DNA from 3 places in the Sediminibacillus sp. JSM 1682029 genome. Region 2 is predicted to be linked to each of the others. Evidence: predicted binding sites of a transcription regulator. Region 2 holds the regulator's gene; each other region holds the start of a gene.

Region 1 (5,578 bases), on a different contig from region 2:
ATGGAAATAGAGAAGTATGCGAGCGGGCCGGAACGGAAGGCGTTGATTTATGAAGACAATGAAGGAAATCAACAGGAAACCACTTATCAAGAGCTGTTAGTCAACGTTAACAAGATCGGAAATGTGTTTTTATCCAATGGTCTCAAAAAAGGGGACAAGGTATTAGTCATGATGCCCCGGTTGATCGAGTCCTACCAAATCTATATGGCGGCTCTTAAAACCGGTATTATCATTATCCCTAGTTCAGAGATGCTGCGGACAAAGGACTTGCAGTACCGGGTAACGCATGGGGAAGTTGCAGGAATCATCAGCTATCATCCATTTGCAGAACAATTTACAGGTATCACGGAATATGATGAATTAATCAAGTTTTCGGTCGGCGGCGAGATAGAAGGATGGCACCACCTCGACCGACTGAAGGAAAAGGCGTCAGAACAACTGGAAATGGCTGCGACCACCCGGGATGACATCGCCTTTCTTCCATACACTTCAGGAACGACTGGGAATCCTAAAGGAGTCGTCCATACACATGGCTGGGGATTTGCCCATTTGAAAACAGCGGCAAACAACTGGCTGGCAATCGAAGACGGAGACGTGGTATGGGCAACAGCTGCTCCGGGCTGGCAAAAATGGGTTTGGAGCCCGTTACTGTCCGTTCTCGGTTCCGGTGCAACCGGGCTTGTTTACAACGGCAAGTTCGATGCGAAGAAATATCTATCTTTGTTGGAAAAGCATGAAGTCAATGTGCTTTGCTGCACACCGACGGAATACCGTTTGATGGCAAAGCTTGATAACCTTGATCAATACGCACTGACCAAACTGCATAGTGCCGTATCGGCAGGGGAGCCTTTGAACCGCGAAGTAATTGATACGTTCCGCAACCACTTTAATATAACCGTCCGGGATGGTTATGGACAGACGGAAAATACACTGCTGCTCGGATTCTTGAAAGGGATGGAAGTAAAACCTGGATCCATGGGCAAGCCTACGCCAGGCAATGAAGTCGTCCTTATTGATGAGGACGGAAATCCAGTGGCACCGGGCAAGGTCGGAGATATTGCCATTCCGCTCGATACACCAGCTTTATTCAAGGAGTACTATAAAGATCCAGAACGCACGAAAAAATCGTTGCGCGGCGATTACTATGTAACGGGTGACCAGGCATCAAAGGATGAAGACGGTTATTACTGGTTCGAAGGACGCAGTGATGACATCATCATCAGCTCTGGCTATACGATCGGACCGTTTGAGGTGGAGGACGCGTTGATCAAACATAAAGCGGTCAAAGAATGTGCTGTCGTCGCTAGTCCTGACCCGGACAGAGGGAATGTCGTCAAGGCGTTCATCGTCCTTCAGCCGAATGTTGATAAAAATAAGGATGGCCTAGTCAAAGAATTGCAAGACTACGCGAAAAAGTGGACTGCCCCTTACAAGTATCCTAGAAAAATAGAATTTATCGAAGAACTGCCGAAAACCTCATCAGGTAAAATAAGAAGAATCGAACTGCGCCAAAAAGAAAAAGCCACCACTAATTAAAGTCAGTACCGCCAAAACCATCAGGGTCAGTCCCCGCCTCTTGGATGCGGGGACTGACCCCGTTTTAGAGTGGCAAAGCGCTGTTTGCGAATCTGGCAGGATGTGTTATGCTTGGGGAAAATGTGGATCTATTCTTATAGGAGGAGAACAGATTGAAAATCTTACGCGAGCTTGGGTGGGTCGTGCTGTTGGCTTTTGTTTTGATCATGATTCCGTTCAAGGTGATCGGCCCCCTTCAGGAGGAACTGCCGAACACGGAAGCGGAAGAAAGTTCTTCCGTAAATGAACAGGTCCATGAATAGCTGTTCAGGTAACTACCATCTCAATAGCTCATGCGCATTTATTTAACAATCCTTTTACTTACATTTACGAAGCCATTCCGGAAACGGAATGGCTTTTTTCATGAAGAAGCTGCTATCTTTTTCAAGTTGACCTCCTTCTCCGTAACGTCCTCCTTCTTGAAAGGTTTGTTCAATCATCCTTATCTTCACCATGTTATATAAAATCTGATATTTGTCGTTCTGTAACGGGTTAATTGAGAATAAACAACAAATTTGACCATTTTTGATTAAAGGAATAAAATAACGGGTAATAGGATGAATACAGGGTTCCATCCTTTTCAACCTCGTACAGATCAATAAAGCCAATACAAAAATTATTTAAAGAAATTCTAATTTAGGGGTTGAAAGTCAAAGAAAGTCAAACTATACTATAGATAAGGTCAAAGATAGTCAAAGTCAAAGACCAAACTACTTACCTTATATATTTGAAGGAGGGAAAGCGAATATGCAATGCCAAAATTGCGGTGTTCGTGAAGCAACCATTAATGTAAACCTTCGTTTTAATAATCAAACACAACAAATGAATTTATGCGAAACTTGCTTTCAAGAAATAAAAAATAGTGCTAAAAATCCATCCGGCTTTTTCAATCAAGGCGGTATGGATTTCAATCAATTCTTTGGCGGAGGAGCGTCTCCGTTTGAAGGGTTCCAGCAAGGAGGCGGACAGGCCCAACAACAGCAAGCCAACGGCGGAAAAGGCGGCGGATTGCTGGATGAGCTTGGTAGAAACCTCTCGCATGCTGCGAAAGCAGGTTTGATCGATCCGGTTATCGGTCGGCAAAACGAAGTGAAACGTGTGATTGAGACATTGAATAGAAGGAACAAAAACAATCCGGTTCTTATCGGGGAACCTGGCGTAGGTAAAACAGCGATTGCAGAAGGGCTTGCCCTGAAAATCGCGGAAGGCGACGTTCCGGCTAAATTGATGAACAAAGAAATTTATCTGCTGGACGTGGCATCTCTGGTAGCCAACACAGGTGTCCGAGGTCAGTTCGAAGAGCGTATGAAACAGCTTGTTTCTGAATTGCAAAACCGGAAAAATGTCATTCTGTTTGTCGATGAGGTGCATCAATTGGTCGGTGCAGGTACAGCGGAAAGCTCCCAAATGGATGCAGGCAACATCCTGAAACCTGCGTTGGCTAGAGGCGAACTGCAGCTGGTCGGTGCTACGACGTTGAAAGAGTACCGCAAAATTGAAAAAGACGCAGCACTGGAACGCCGTTTCCAACCAATCATTGTCAAAGAGCCAAGCGTCGAAGAAGCGGTGCAGATTCTGCAAGGGCTGCAAGAGCGTTATGAAAGCTATCATCAAGTAAGCTATTCAGACGAAGCCATCCGCGGCGCGGTAACGTTGTCTCAGCGTTATCTGCAGGACAGATTCCTGCCGGACAAAGCGATCGACTTGATGGATGAGTCAGGTGCACGACTGAACCTTGCCAATTCGCAATCCGATAAGGATTCCATCCAAAAACGCCTGGATGAGCTGCACGAAGAAAAAATGCAGGCAGCGGAAAAAGAAGATTATGAACGTGCTGCCAACCTGAGACATCAGGAAATTAAACTGGAAAAACAACTGGAAGAAGCAACCGACGCACCTGCCGCCGAGGTGACGATAGAGGATATTCAATTGCTCGTAGAAGAAAAAACCGGTATTCCGGTTCGGAAAATCCAATCCGACGAGCAGCAGAAAATGAAGTACCTGGCTAAAAATCTGTCCGAAAAAGTCATTGGACAAGAAGTCGCGGTGCAAAAGGTGGCCAAAGCCGTTCGCCGCAGCCGCGCCGGCTTGAAATCCAAACATCGTCCGATTGGATCCTTCCTGTTTGTCGGCCCGACCGGTGTCGGTAAAACAGAATTGACCAAGGCGCTTGCAGAGGAATTGTTCGGTACAAAAGAATCGTTGATCCGTCTTGATATGAGTGAGTACATGGAGAAACACTCCGTGTCTAAGATCATCGGTTCCCCTCCTGGCTATGTCGGCCACGAGGAAGCCGGACAACTGACAGAACGTGTACGCCGCAATCCGTATAGCTTGATTTTGCTGGATGAAATTGAAAAAGCCCACCCGGACGTACAAAATATGTTCCTGCAAATCATGGAAGATGGTCATCTGACCGACAGCCATGGCCGCAGGGTGAGCTTCAAAGAAACAGTCATCATCATGACAAGTAATGCGGGAACCGGCGACAAGCAAATCTCTGTCGGGTTCACCAACACAGTAAATGAAGCTGTTTCGACGCTGGAAAATCTCAGCGCGTACTTCAAGCCGGAATTCCTGAACCGATTCGATGCAATCATTCCATTCAATGAACTGCAAGAATCCGACCTGGTTCAAATCGTCGACTTGATGATTGCTGAACTGGCAGAAACACTGAACGAGGAAGGCTTGACCATTACAGTCAGCGACGATGCGAAAAGATACTTGGCCGACAAAGGCTATGATCCTCGATTCGGTGCAAGACCGCTTCGCCGCGTCATCCAGGAAAAAGTCGAGGATGGTATTACCGACCTTGTCTTGGATGAAGAAGATATCAAGGCGATCAATGTCGAACTGGTGGACAATGAAATCAATGTAGTAAAAGCATAAGCAAGAAAAATGGCTGGTTCCTGGTATGGGGGCCGGCCTTTTTACATATGTAAAAATTTAAAAACGATGATTCATGAAGCCCCCTTTCAGGAGTCCCTCGAGCGAAGTGTAAGTTGTTTCTGATCAGCCCGACGTGCTTTCTGGATTTACATCTACTGCTGCTTGCGGCCGCATAAAACCATGGTTTATTTCCAATCATAAGGTTAACCATCATGCTGACGGAGGTTTTTTATGTGGCGAGGCTGATTGCTGCTTTTATTTTGTTATATTTGGTTGTGATATTCCTCCCTTTTATGGTATGTGCAGCCGCCCGTCACGACTCGGATAACGAGCTGCAGGTGCATTTCATCGATGTAGGGCAGGGGGACAGCATCTTGATAGAAGCACCGAATGGGCGGAACATGCTGGTGGATGGAGGACCGCCTTCTGCAGCGGAAAAAGTGATTGGATATTTACGCGAAAGAAACGTAAAAAAGCTGGACCTGGTAGTAGCGACACATCCGGATATCGATCATATCGGAGGAATGGTCGAAGTGTTGAGTGAATTCGAGGTCAAGCATTTGGTCGACAGCGGAAAGCTATATACGACTGAAACTTATTTTCATTACTTACAGCAAATCAAAAAACAAAAAATTCCGGTGACGATTGCGGCCGGGGAAGAAAATATCGTCATCGATCCACAGCTGACCATCCGTGTTTTAAATACACAAAATGCTTTTAAAACAAATAATCAGTCATCGATTGCATTATCTATAAGGTACGGCCGTGTCGATTTTTTGTTGATGGCTGACGTGGAAACAATTCAGGAACAGCACATTTTGGATGCGAAACATTTGGATGCGGAAATATTGAAGGTTGCGCATCATGGAAGCGGCACCAGCACCTCGTTCGATTTTATCCGGGAAGTACGGCCGGAAACTGCGATTCTATCCTATAGTAAGGCCAATGATTTCGGGCATCCTGTCGACAGGGTCGTCGACTATCTGCAGCTTGCCGGCGCCACCATTTACTCGACTGCCAAGGCTGGGGATATTGTAATCCGGACAGACGGGAAAACCTACGACGTGGATGTTTCAGGTACGGACCGAGTTTTGACCTATTAAACGGTCCCGAT
Region 2 (5,578 bases):
TTCCCATGCCGAACACAGCAGTTAAGCTCTCCAGCGCCCATGGTAGTTGGGGCTTTGCCCCTGCGAGAGTAGGACGCCGCCAGGCAAAACAAAAACACCCTTGAATGAGTTCAAACTCGCTCAAGGGTGTTTTTTTATGTTATGTGAATACCCGGTTTTCAGGAAATGGAGAATACGAGCAAAAGTTGACTCTATATTGAGAGTATATAAAGCATAAAGTTTTATGGCAGAAAACGGGTTCATTTATTGAAATCGCTATTTTTATGGATGGAGCTTTCGGTAAAGAAAAATTGAATTGAAAAATCAAACCACCACCTTTGGCAGAGGAGCAAAGTTTTCCCAAAGAGCCGACTGAATTTAAAATAGAAACAATCATTCCCATTCCTTATCATTACATAAGATAAGAGAAAGCCTGATTTCGATTTGCCAGTAACGGGTACTAAATACACAAGAAGAAGGGGGAAGTCGAGTGCAATTATCAAGTTTGATTCATGAAGATTTTACACTAATGGTAATCCGTTTATTTGTAGCCTTGCTGCTGTCAGGCTTAATAGGATTTGAAAGAGAATGGAATAACCACGCTGCAGGATTCCGGACCCATATTTTAGTAGGGGTGGGTTCTTGTTTAATGATGCTTTTATCCATATATGGTTTTGAAACCTTTATGGAGAAATATGATAATGTCCGTTTTGATCCTGCACGTATCCCTTCTTACGTGATTAGCGGAATAGGCTTTTTGGGTGCCGGTACAATAATGGTGCATGGAATCAACATCCGTGGTTTGACGACTGCAGCTTCCATTTGGGCAGTCGCCGGACTTGGCCTGGTGGTGGGAGCGGGGATGTATAGCCTGGCAGGAGTAGCGACGTTCATCATCCTGCTTAGTTTGGTACTCTTGCAACAAGTAGAAAGACTATTTTTAAACAAACGGGCAAATCTCCATTTTGAATTAATTGTTGAGGAAGGTTTGAAAATTGAAAGCCTGCTCCGTATTTTTGAAAAATATCAATCGAAAATCGAAAAGATGGAAGTAGAAAGAGCAGAGGACGATGCAAGGAGTTTGTTTATCGAACTGGAAAACAAAACTCAAATTGATAAGTACGAATTGATTGAAGAGATGTCTTCTCTCGAACACCTAAAAAGAGTAAAAGAGATTTGAAGGAATTATCCCTTAAAAGAAGAAGCTTTATAAAAGACAGGGTAAAAAAACATTATATAGAAGTTTATCCACTATTTTTAAGGAGAAGATATTTACTGAACTTTTTTATTTGCATCCCAGGAAAAGATGAGTATAATAAAAGTAAAGTCAAAGATAGTCAAAGTCAAAGCTGAGGAGGGGAGGGCAAATGAGTAACATATCTGATGTAATCGAGCGTTACTTAAAAGAAATTCTGCGAGAGAATAATAAAAATGCAGTGGAAATCAAAAGAAGTGAAATAGCGAACCAGTTCCAGTGTGTACCCTCTCAGATAAATTATGTGATTAAAACCCGCTTTACAGTGGAAAGGGGCTATATAGTCGAAAGTAAGCGCGGAGGCGGAGGGTATATTCGCATAATTAGAATTGAAAATGAAGATAAAGCGAAATTGATCGATGATATTATGAAAATGATCCAACCTGCGGTAACACAGCAGGCCGCTGTGGATATATTGGAGCGAATGCTGGAGGAAGAGTTGATCACAAAGCGTGAGGCAAAAATGATGGCAAGTGCCATCGATCGAAGCACTCTTGCCTTTCAACTGCCAGTTCGTGACGAGATCCGGTCCCGCATTATGACTGCAATGCTTTCAACTTTAAAATATTAGGCAAAAGGGGGAGTTGGCATGGAGTGCCAAGAATGCCATGAACGTCCAGCTACCTTGCATTTTTCCAAGATTGTGAATGGTAATAAAACTGAAATACATGTCTGCGAGTATTGTGCGAAAGAAAAAGGGTATATGGGATACGAAGATGACGCATACTCCCTGCACAATTTATTATCTGGTTTGTTTAATTTCGACGGAGCATCGGGTCTTAATGAACAGCATGCGAGCAGTAGACCTTCCGAACAAAGGCTCACCTGCCCAAAATGCGGCATGACTTACCAGGAGTTTGCCAGAGTCGGCAAGTTTGGCTGCGCAGAATGTTATCAAACCTTTTCTGATCGACTAAATCCTGTTTTCCGCCGGGTTCATAGTGGAAACACAACCCATCATGGAAAAATACCTTCCAGAATTGGGAGTGGTATTCAGCAGAAACGGAAGTTAGGCGAGTACCGTGAACAGTTGAAACAATTAATTGCAAATGAAGAGTTTGAAAGCGCTGCTCAAGTGAGAGATAAAATTAAACAATTGGAAAAAGACCTCAGCCGTGACGGGGAAGGTGAGGATGAATGAGCTTACAGCAATTTATGAATGAGGCGATCAGTCCTTGGATGAAGGAGAATGGACCGGATAGCGACATTGTGATGAGCAGTCGTATTCGCCTGGCCAGAAACTTTGAGCAAGTCCCCTTCCCGATCATTGCCAGTGCCGATGAATTGGAGAAAGTGCTTTCGTTTTTTCAGAAGGAGTATGAACATCAGTCTTTTTCCAACTATAACGATTTGGCGCTCGTTAAAATGCGGGATTTGAAGCCAATAGAAAAAAAGGTTTTAGTTGAAAAACATCTCATCAGTCCCCATTTGGCAGAAAACGATGAAGAGGCTGCAGCCCTGATATCGAGCAACGAGCAAGTATCGGTAATGGTAAATGAAGAAGATCATATCCGGATTCAGTTATATTTTCCGGGTTTTCAATTGGAAAAAGCACTTGAACAGGCATTTACCTTTGACGATTGGCTGGAAGAAAGAATCAATTACGCATTCGATGAAAATCGGGGTTACTTGACGAGTTGCCCGACAAATGTCGGAACCGGAATGCGAGCTTCGGTCATGATGCATTTACCGGCATTGGCTCTAACTCAAAAAATCAATCGGATGATTCCGGCAATCAGCCAGCTGGGCCTGGTGGTAAGAGGCATATATGGAGAAGGAAGCGAAGCCATCGGGAACATTTTTCAAATTTCCAATCAAATCACCCTTGGAAAATCGGAAGAGGACATTGTCCAAGACTTGCGGAGTGTTGTCAACCAACTGATCGATCAGGAACGAAAAGCCAGACAGTTACTGGTCGAACAATCGGAATTACAACTTGAAGACAGGGTTTTCCGATCCTACGGCATCCTCCAGCACAGCAGAATCATCGAATCGAAAGAAGCGGCAAAATGCTTGTCGGATGTACAGTTGGGTATTGACGTAGGTTATATCAAGGATATCTCGAAAAGCATTCTGAATGAGTTGATGATATTGTCCCAACCTGGATTTTTGCAGCACTATGCTAAAAGAATGCTTTCAGCAAAAGAAAGGGATGTACTAAGGGCTTCGTTGATCAGAGAACGGTTCAAACTGGAAAATTAATTAATGTAAGGAGGAAGACCTGATATGATGTTTGGTCGATTTACCGAAAGAGCGCAAAAAGTTTTGGCCTTATCCCAGGAAGAAGCGGTCAGGTTAGGGCATAACAATATTGGTACAGAACATATTCTATTAGGATTGGTTAGAGAAGGGGAAGGCATTGCCGCCAAGGCATTAAGCTCTCTCGGACTCGAAACGGAAAAAATCCAGGAAGAAGTAGAACAATTAATCGGACGCGGACAAAAAGTGTCACAGACGATTCATTACACACCGCGGGCCAAGAAAGTCATTGAACTGTCCATGGATGAAGCCAGAAAGCTGGGGCACTCATATGTAGGAACAGAACATATTCTCTTGGGACTCATCCGGGAAGGGGAAGGAGTCGCTGCAAGGGTTCTGAACAACCTTGGAGTCAGCCTGAACAAAGCCAGACAACAAGTATTGCAATTGTTGGGCAGCAATGAATCGGCAGCAGGCCAACACGGCCGTAATGGCTCCCAATCAACTGCCGCCAACACACCGACTTTAGATTCCCTGGCACGGGATTTGACTTCGATTGCCAAGGATGGCAATGTCGATCCGGTTATCGGACGGGGCAAAGAGATTGAACGGGTCATTCAGGTATTGAGCCGTCGTACCAAAAACAACCCCGTATTGATAGGGGAACCAGGTGTCGGTAAAACAGCCGTGGCTGAAGGGCTTGCCCAAAAAATCGTGAACAACGACGTTCCGGAAATATTGCGTGACAAACGGGTCATGACATTGGATATGGGAACAGTCGTAGCCGGTACAAAATACCGCGGTGAATTCGAAGATCGTTTAAAGAAAGTAATGGAGGAAATTCGCCAGGCCGGCAATATCATTTTGTTCATCGATGAACTCCATACATTGATCGGAGCTGGCGGTGCAGAAGGCGCTATAGATGCTTCCAATATCCTGAAACCATCTCTCGCACGTGGAGAATTGCAATGTATCGGAGCGACAACATTGGATGAATACCGGAAGTATATTGAGAAGGATGCAGCACTGGAACGTCGTTTCCAGCCAATCCAAGTAGATGAACCGACAATGGATCAATCCATGCAAATTTTAAGGGGATTGCGTGATCGCTACGAGGCCCACCATCGTGTCACCATTACAGATGAAGCCATCGAAGCTGCCGTCACGTTATCGGATCGTTATATCACCGATCGCTTTTTACCCGACAAAGCCATCGATTTAATTGATGAAGCGGGCTCTAAAGTGCGCCTGCGCTCATATACTGCTCCGCCAAATCTGAAGGATTTAGAACAAAAGCTGGAAGAAGTTCGCAAGGAAAAGGATGCAGCGGTTCAAAGTCAGGAATTCGAAAAAGCAGCATCATTAAGAGACAGCGAACAGCGTTTAAGAGATGAATTGGATCAAACAAAAGAAGAATGGAAGGAGCAGCAGGGTCAAGAAAGCTCGGAAGTGACGGTCGAAGACATTGCCAGTGTTGTTTCAACATGGACGGGTGTCCCGGTTTCCAAGCTTACCAAAGATGAAAGTGAACGGCTGCTCAATATGGAAGAAGTGCTGCATGACAGGGTAATCGGTCAGGAGGAAGCGGTGAAAGCTGTTGCAAAAGCCATCCGTCGTGCCAGGGCCGGATTGAAGGATCCGAAACGCCCAATCGGTTCCTTTATCTTTTTGGGACCTACTGGCGTCGGTAAGACGGAATTGGCACGTGCCTTGGCTGATACGATGTTCGGAGATGAAGAAGCAATGATTCGTATCGATATGTCCGAGTATATGGAAAAACACTCGACATCCCGTCTTGTCGGTTCACCTCCTGGTTACGTCGGTTATGAGGAAGGCGGCCAATTAACGGAAAAAGTACGAAGGAAACCTTATTCCGTTGTGCTGCTTGATGAAATAGAAAAGGCACATCCAGAGGTCTTCAATATTCTTCTTCAGGTACTGGAAGATGGAAGGTTGACCGACTCCAAAGGGAGACTGGTCGATTTCCGAAATACCGTGCTGATTATGACTTCCAACGTAGGTGCCAGTGAATTGAAGCGAAACAAGTATGTCGGTTTCAACCTCGGAGACGAAGATCAAGGCTACAAAGGGATGAGGGATAAAGTGATGGATGAATTGAAAAAGGCATTCCGTCCTGAATTCCTC
Region 3 (5,578 bases), on a different contig from region 2:
CTGTCCTTGTCATACCGATAACCGCCAACCTGTTTCAGGAATGGAGTAATCGGCTGCCACTAGATAATCGGCGGCACATACGATACTATTTTAAAGGGATAACAGAAACAAGCCGACAGAGGAGGATTTAATGATGAATGGAAAACGCTGGCTGGCGCTGCTCATAGCGGCAGGTTTATTTTTAATTTCGATTGGAGTACAGTTCGCAACCAGTCTGGCATCCACCAATTTCGAGGATGTATTCACGCAGCAGGATGAATTGTTTAATGAAACGGTTATCGAGAGTGGGACAAGCGGAAGTAAGATCGCCGTACTCCACTTGGAAGGAGTAATTCAAGATACCGGGTCTGGCTCATTACTGAATAACTCAGGCTACAACCACCAAAACTTTTTGCGAATGCTTGAAAAGGCGGGAGAGGACAAAAGCATCGATGGGATAATTCTCCGTGTGAACACTCCTGGCGGCGGGGTAGTCGAAAGTGCCGAGATCCATGACAAAATTGTAGAAATCCAGGAAAGTACAGATAAACCTGTCTATGTATCCATGGGCAATACGGCTGCTTCTGGTGGCTACTACGTGTCTGCCCCTGCCGATAAAATTGTGGCCAATGCGGCAACGTTGACAGGATCGATTGGTGTGATTATGGAAAGCATCAACTATGCGGAATTGGCAGAAGAATACGGAATAGATTTCAATACAATCAAAAGCGGAGAATACAAAGACATCATGTCTGGTTCACGCCCGATGACGGAAGACGAAGAAGCCATTCTTCAGACGATGGTCGATGAGCTGTATGATGAATTTGTCCAAGTCATTGTCGATGGCCGCGGGATGGAAGAAGCAACGGTCCGTGAGCTGGGAGATGGCCGAGTGTACACTGGCAAGCAAGCCCTGGATAACAAGTTGATTGATGGGCTTGGCACGCTGGATGACACGATAGCGATGATGGAAGAGGAGAATGAATTGGGAGAAGCGCAAGTTATTCAGTATAAAACCGGCTTCCATTTTGACCAGCTGCTTGGAATGACTGCGCAAAACTTCTTCGGTCCGGACATGAAATTGGCTGGCCTTCAGGAATTGATCAGGGAGTCAGATGCTCCGCGGGCCATGTATCTGTATTCAAGGTAGGGGGTGCTGTAGATGAGCAATCATGATCAAGAAAACTGGCAAACGGTTGAACATTCAACAAATGACTTGAGGAAAAGACGTTATGCTGGATTTTGGATGAGGTTTTGGGCGTACATAACGGACTTGCTCGTGGTATTTAGTGTCAATGGTATCTTGCTTAGTCCGTTTCATTTTATCAATGACGGCCAGCAACTTGATATTGGTTTTTGGACGGTGACAGGGATACTGGGCTCGATTGTTTTTTATGTGTATTTTTTGTTGATGACCAAATTCTTTGGCCAGACGCTTGGAAAGATGCTGTTTGGTCTTCGGGTGGTCCGGGAAGATGATAGTTCGTTGACCTGGAGTGATTTGTTGTTTCGTGAGGTGGTGGGAAGATTTATCCATAGAGTCTTGTTTTTCACTCCTGTGCTCTATGCGGTTGTGGCCTTCACGGATCAAAAGCAAGGAGTGCACGACCTGTTCGCGAGCACCCGTGTCATCCATACGGAATAACTTTAGGCAGGCTGTCTCGGTTATAAGGCAGCCTGCCAATTTTAATGAATCGTCTCGAACTATCGCCTTGGTGGAAAGGGAAGAAGAAACTTCAAAAACGGCATGCTATGTTAACGAAGTGAAAGCATGGTGAAGGTGTGGAGTTAAAACTCAACTTGTTAAGAAGGCAGTATTATCATTGATAAATATATTTGCAAAAAAAATTTAAAGATTCCTATCGCAGCTGTGTTGCTTTTCAAGCTTTACAGATTGAGGGAACTGCGAATTAATTCTTTCATTCTGAAATAGATAAGGATAAAATGTCGCTGCAGCAGAACACTTCGTTTCATGGTAACGGCCACAGTCAGGGTTCTACTGGAATATCCTTCTTTGCACCCTTGGGTCGAGGAAGTTCACCAGCCGCCCGCGGAAAGCGTAAGATATTTCCTTAGCGCTGGACAACATCCCTTTCATTCAAGGCACCAAGTATTTCAATATAAATTATTACGTAGATTGTATTTTTTTATGAAAGATTATAAAAAGAAAAAACCGGACGATAATCCTCAGGATTTCGGATTATCGTCCGGTTTTCGTTTTGGGCACTATGTTTTTGTCCCAGTCTTTTGATTTCCCTGTTTATTAGTCAGGCTTTTTTTCCATTACTTTGTCGATCAGACCGTATTCAACAGCCTTGGAAGCTTCCATGAAGTTATCACGGTCTGTATCGCGCTCGATCACTTCCAACGGTTGACCAGTACGCTCAGAAAGAATGTGGTTCAGCTTACTGCGCATTTCAATAATTCTTCTTGCATGAATTTCGATATCCGCTGCCTGACCTTGCGTACCGCCAAGCGGCTGGTGGATCATGACTTCACTGTTAGGAAGCGCATAACGCTTGCCTGGTTCACCTGCTGCAAGAAGGAAGGCGCCCATAGAAGCTGCCATCCCGATGCAGATGGTGGAAACGTTCGGTTTGATGAACTGCATGGTATCATAAATTGCCATGCCGGCCGTGATCGAACCACCTGGCGAATTGATGTAGAGCGAAATATCTTTATCCGGATCTTCAGCAGCAAGGAAAAGCAGCTGTGCGACGATTGTATTGGAAACATTGTCATCGATTCCGCTTCCCAGCATGATAATGCGGTCTTTTAACAGACGGGAATAAATATCATATGCACGTTCTCCGCGGTTTGTTTGTTCAATAACTGTAGGAATTAAATTCATTGGATAGTTCCTCCTTTTTTAGTTCTTTCATCCTTATGATGAATGACTAATTTCATCTTACTCCAATAGGTCAATAAAGGTCAAACAAAAAACACTTTGCATATGTAAGAAGTGTTCGACCTTTTTTGCCGGTCGGAAAAACCGGATTATCGCCGTTCACAGTAAGAATTTAATCTATAACCATCGTTCCCTGATTTCCGATAAATAAACTTAACAAGTCGGCTGTTTACGTTATTTTATATTTGTTTTTCGGCCTTCCCTTGCTGCCATATTGGGACAAGACCGTGATTTCCCCTCGTTCGGCCAGATAATTCAGGTAACGGTGTACCGTTTGATAGGCAACAGGCAAACTTGCTTGTATTTCAGATATCGTCAACGGCCGTTCTTGCTGGTAAAGAAAATGTTTTATTGTCCGCAATGTTTCTGCTTTGATGCCTTTTTCTACAAAAACATCTTTTTGTCCCGCTGTCAATTTGCCGACTTTCATGTTGAGGCGTATCCTCGATAGGAGGTCAGGGGCTTTTATGGGCTTTAAAGCAAAATCCGTTGCACCTGCCTGCAGAAATTGCTCGGCAATTTCATGGCGTTCGTCGACCGTCAAGATGATGATCGGGACCGAAGCATTCATTCCACGGATGGTTTTGGTCGTTTTCAGTCCGTCCCAGTCCGGCATATGGTAATCAATCAGAACCACGGAAGGGGACACTTTTCGAAACAATTCCACACCCGCTTTTCCCGTAGACGCTTCACATGCCTCCCAATCAGCAAACGAACAGATTTCTTTGATGGTAAAACGAATATCTTCATTATCATCGATGATCAATATCATAAAAGGCGCCTCCTTGACCGGAAGACACCGGCAGGTAAATATCCATTTGTGTATGACTGCCGGGGGTACTTGAAACGAAGATGGTACCCTGGTGATTCTCGACAACACGTTTCACGAAGGACAAGCCGAGACCGGACGAGTCTTTCGTGCTAAAACCTTCCTTCCATATTTCCTGCATAAGTTCCTCCTTTATTCCTGGACCATTGTCTCTGATTTGAAACCGTACCGTATCATTCACTTTTTTGACATCGATCTGGATAAATCCTGCTTTTCCTTCAAAAGAAATAATCGCATTTTCCAGCAGATTGGCAATGGCTCTGGCAAAACGGATTTTATTGACATGGATATAGGGCAGGTTTTCCTGCACTTCCATTTCGAGACGGATTTTTTGATCGTCCAGCACTAAATGGCTGATCACATAACGTAGAAATTCGTCTACATCAATCTCTTTTTTCGTGTTCTCATAGAGGATTTCCGAAATCATTTCATTCATTTTATCAATGGAATGATCGACCCGGGTTAGATAATCCTGCAGTTTCTTGTCTTCAGTTTTTTCATATTTCATCGCAATCAGGGAGATCAGTCCCCGCACTGTCACTAATGGTGTTTTCAAGTCATGGACCAGTGAATGGATTTCCTCGTAGACCTTTGATTCTGTTAGCGCAAACCGGGTTTCCTTGAGTTCCTTCTCTTGTACTTGGAACCTTTTCAGGGTGGTGATTTGGATGTTGAATAAATGGACCAGCAGGGCAAAGATAACGGCAATGAGAAAAAAAATGGCGAACAGAACAAAGTAAAGCGCTGTAAATAATTGATCCTCGGTGATGAAACTATCGGCTGTTTTCAAACTGATCGCTAAATCATCTGCTCCGAAGCTCCATTGCGAAAGCAGCGGAATCAAATTTAAACATTGCATGGCAGTGATCAAAAAAAATAAAATGACTGCAAACGTTAAATAATAATATCTTTGTTTGGTGATATAGGAATTCAAAGCCAACAGCAGACCCAATGAGAAAAAGTGCGGTGCATAGGAGGACGATTCTCCATAAAACTCATTGATCAAAAAGACGGCTGTTAAGGTGGCACTGATAAAAAGGAATGAAAATGCAATGCTGTCTGTATTTTTGGTTAAGGCACTGACAATTAGCAACGTACTGAAATAAATCAAAAAATAAAGAAGTGCATTTCTGGATATGTAGGCGAACGATGCTATCAGCAATTGTCCACTATCCATGATTTCCATGCTTTCCTGCAGTCTATCGATGATGAAGGAAACCCATTCAGCCGACAGACTAGGGAAAAACAGCCCATAGGTTAATAAAAAAACCCCGATCAGCCCTGGAATGGTATTATTCTTGTAATCTGCCATGTTTCCCCCTTCCTTCTCCGCTAGCGGAATGCCGAATTCAACGGGGTATGAAGGTCTTCCAAATCCTGTACGAGAGTAACAGGGACATTGGCGGCATCCATTGATTCGATGATTTTTGTCGAACTGCTGATTGACTTCAGACCTAGAAAATAATCAGCATACGGAGCGGTGGTTTCTATCAACTCTACGGTTTGATTATCCTGTCGTTTGGTTCCCGCGACATGCAGGATGATCACCGGCACTTCTCTTAATTCTGCTTCATTAAGCAACTGCTTGATCCTGTCCGATTCCTCTGTAAATGTCTTGTTTCGGTATTGCAGCCCATAGGGACTATTACCGACAATGATGACTAGCGTCCGGTAATCATAAAGGTCAGATGCCAAGGCACGTGGCCGGTAATCTCCTTCTAAGTGTAAATCCTCAGCCATTTTGGCTAGCAGAAGATTTTCGGGTGCTTGCCCGGCAGAAGTGAATAAAATGGTTTCTTCTCCGATCGGTGCTGGCAAATTCGGATATGAGTTGATGGAAGCTGCGGAATCCGGGCGTGCGA

What was found. The regulator CtsR, encoded in region 2, represses protease genes until heat stress. The targets are predictions, from matches to a motif close to ATGGTCAATAAAGGTCAAACA.
Region 1: the regulator CtsR is predicted to act here: its motif matches at 2,222-2,242, upstream of ABVF09_RS11390 (ATP-dependent Clp protease ATP-binding subunit).
Region 3: the regulator CtsR is predicted to act here: its motif matches at 2,897-2,917, upstream of clpP (ATP-dependent Clp endopeptidase proteolytic subunit ClpP).

Annotation. Positions count from the first base shown of each region.
Region 1 covers NZ_JBEWYY010000006.1:44,278-49,855, reverse strand. The annotation lists gene mbcS (acyl-CoA synthetase MbcS) at 1-1,536, shown strand, start outside; gene ABVF09_RS11400 (hypothetical protein) at 1,689-1,838, shown strand; gene ABVF09_RS11395 (hypothetical protein) at 1,893-2,150, opposite strand; gene ABVF09_RS11390 (ATP-dependent Clp protease ATP-binding subunit) at 2,323-4,464, shown strand; gene ABVF09_RS11385 (ComEC/Rec2 family competence protein) at 4,698-5,567, shown strand.
Region 2 covers NZ_JBEWYY010000017.1:40-5,617, forward strand. The annotation lists rRNA gene rrf (5S ribosomal RNA) at 1-85, shown strand, start outside; gene ABVF09_RS18800 (MgtC/SapB family protein) at 509-1,159, shown strand; gene ABVF09_RS18805 (CtsR family transcriptional regulator) at 1,347-1,805, shown strand; gene mcsA (protein-arginine kinase activator protein McsA) at 1,824-2,375, shown strand; gene mcsB (protein-arginine kinase McsB) at 2,372-3,436, shown strand; gene clpC (ATP-dependent protease ATP-binding subunit ClpC) at 3,461-5,578, shown strand, end outside.
Region 3 covers NZ_JBEWYY010000007.1:208,178-213,755, reverse strand. The annotation lists gene ABVF09_RS13590 (DNA-3-methyladenine glycosylase I) at 1-49, shown strand, start outside; gene sppA (signal peptide peptidase SppA) at 134-1,129, shown strand; gene ABVF09_RS13580 (RDD family protein) at 1,142-1,624, shown strand; gene clpP (ATP-dependent Clp endopeptidase proteolytic subunit ClpP) at 2,243-2,830, opposite strand; gene ABVF09_RS13570 (response regulator) at 3,057-3,659, opposite strand; gene ABVF09_RS13565 (sensor histidine kinase) at 3,640-5,028, opposite strand; gene ABVF09_RS13560 (DUF6305 family protein) at 5,049-5,578, opposite strand, start outside.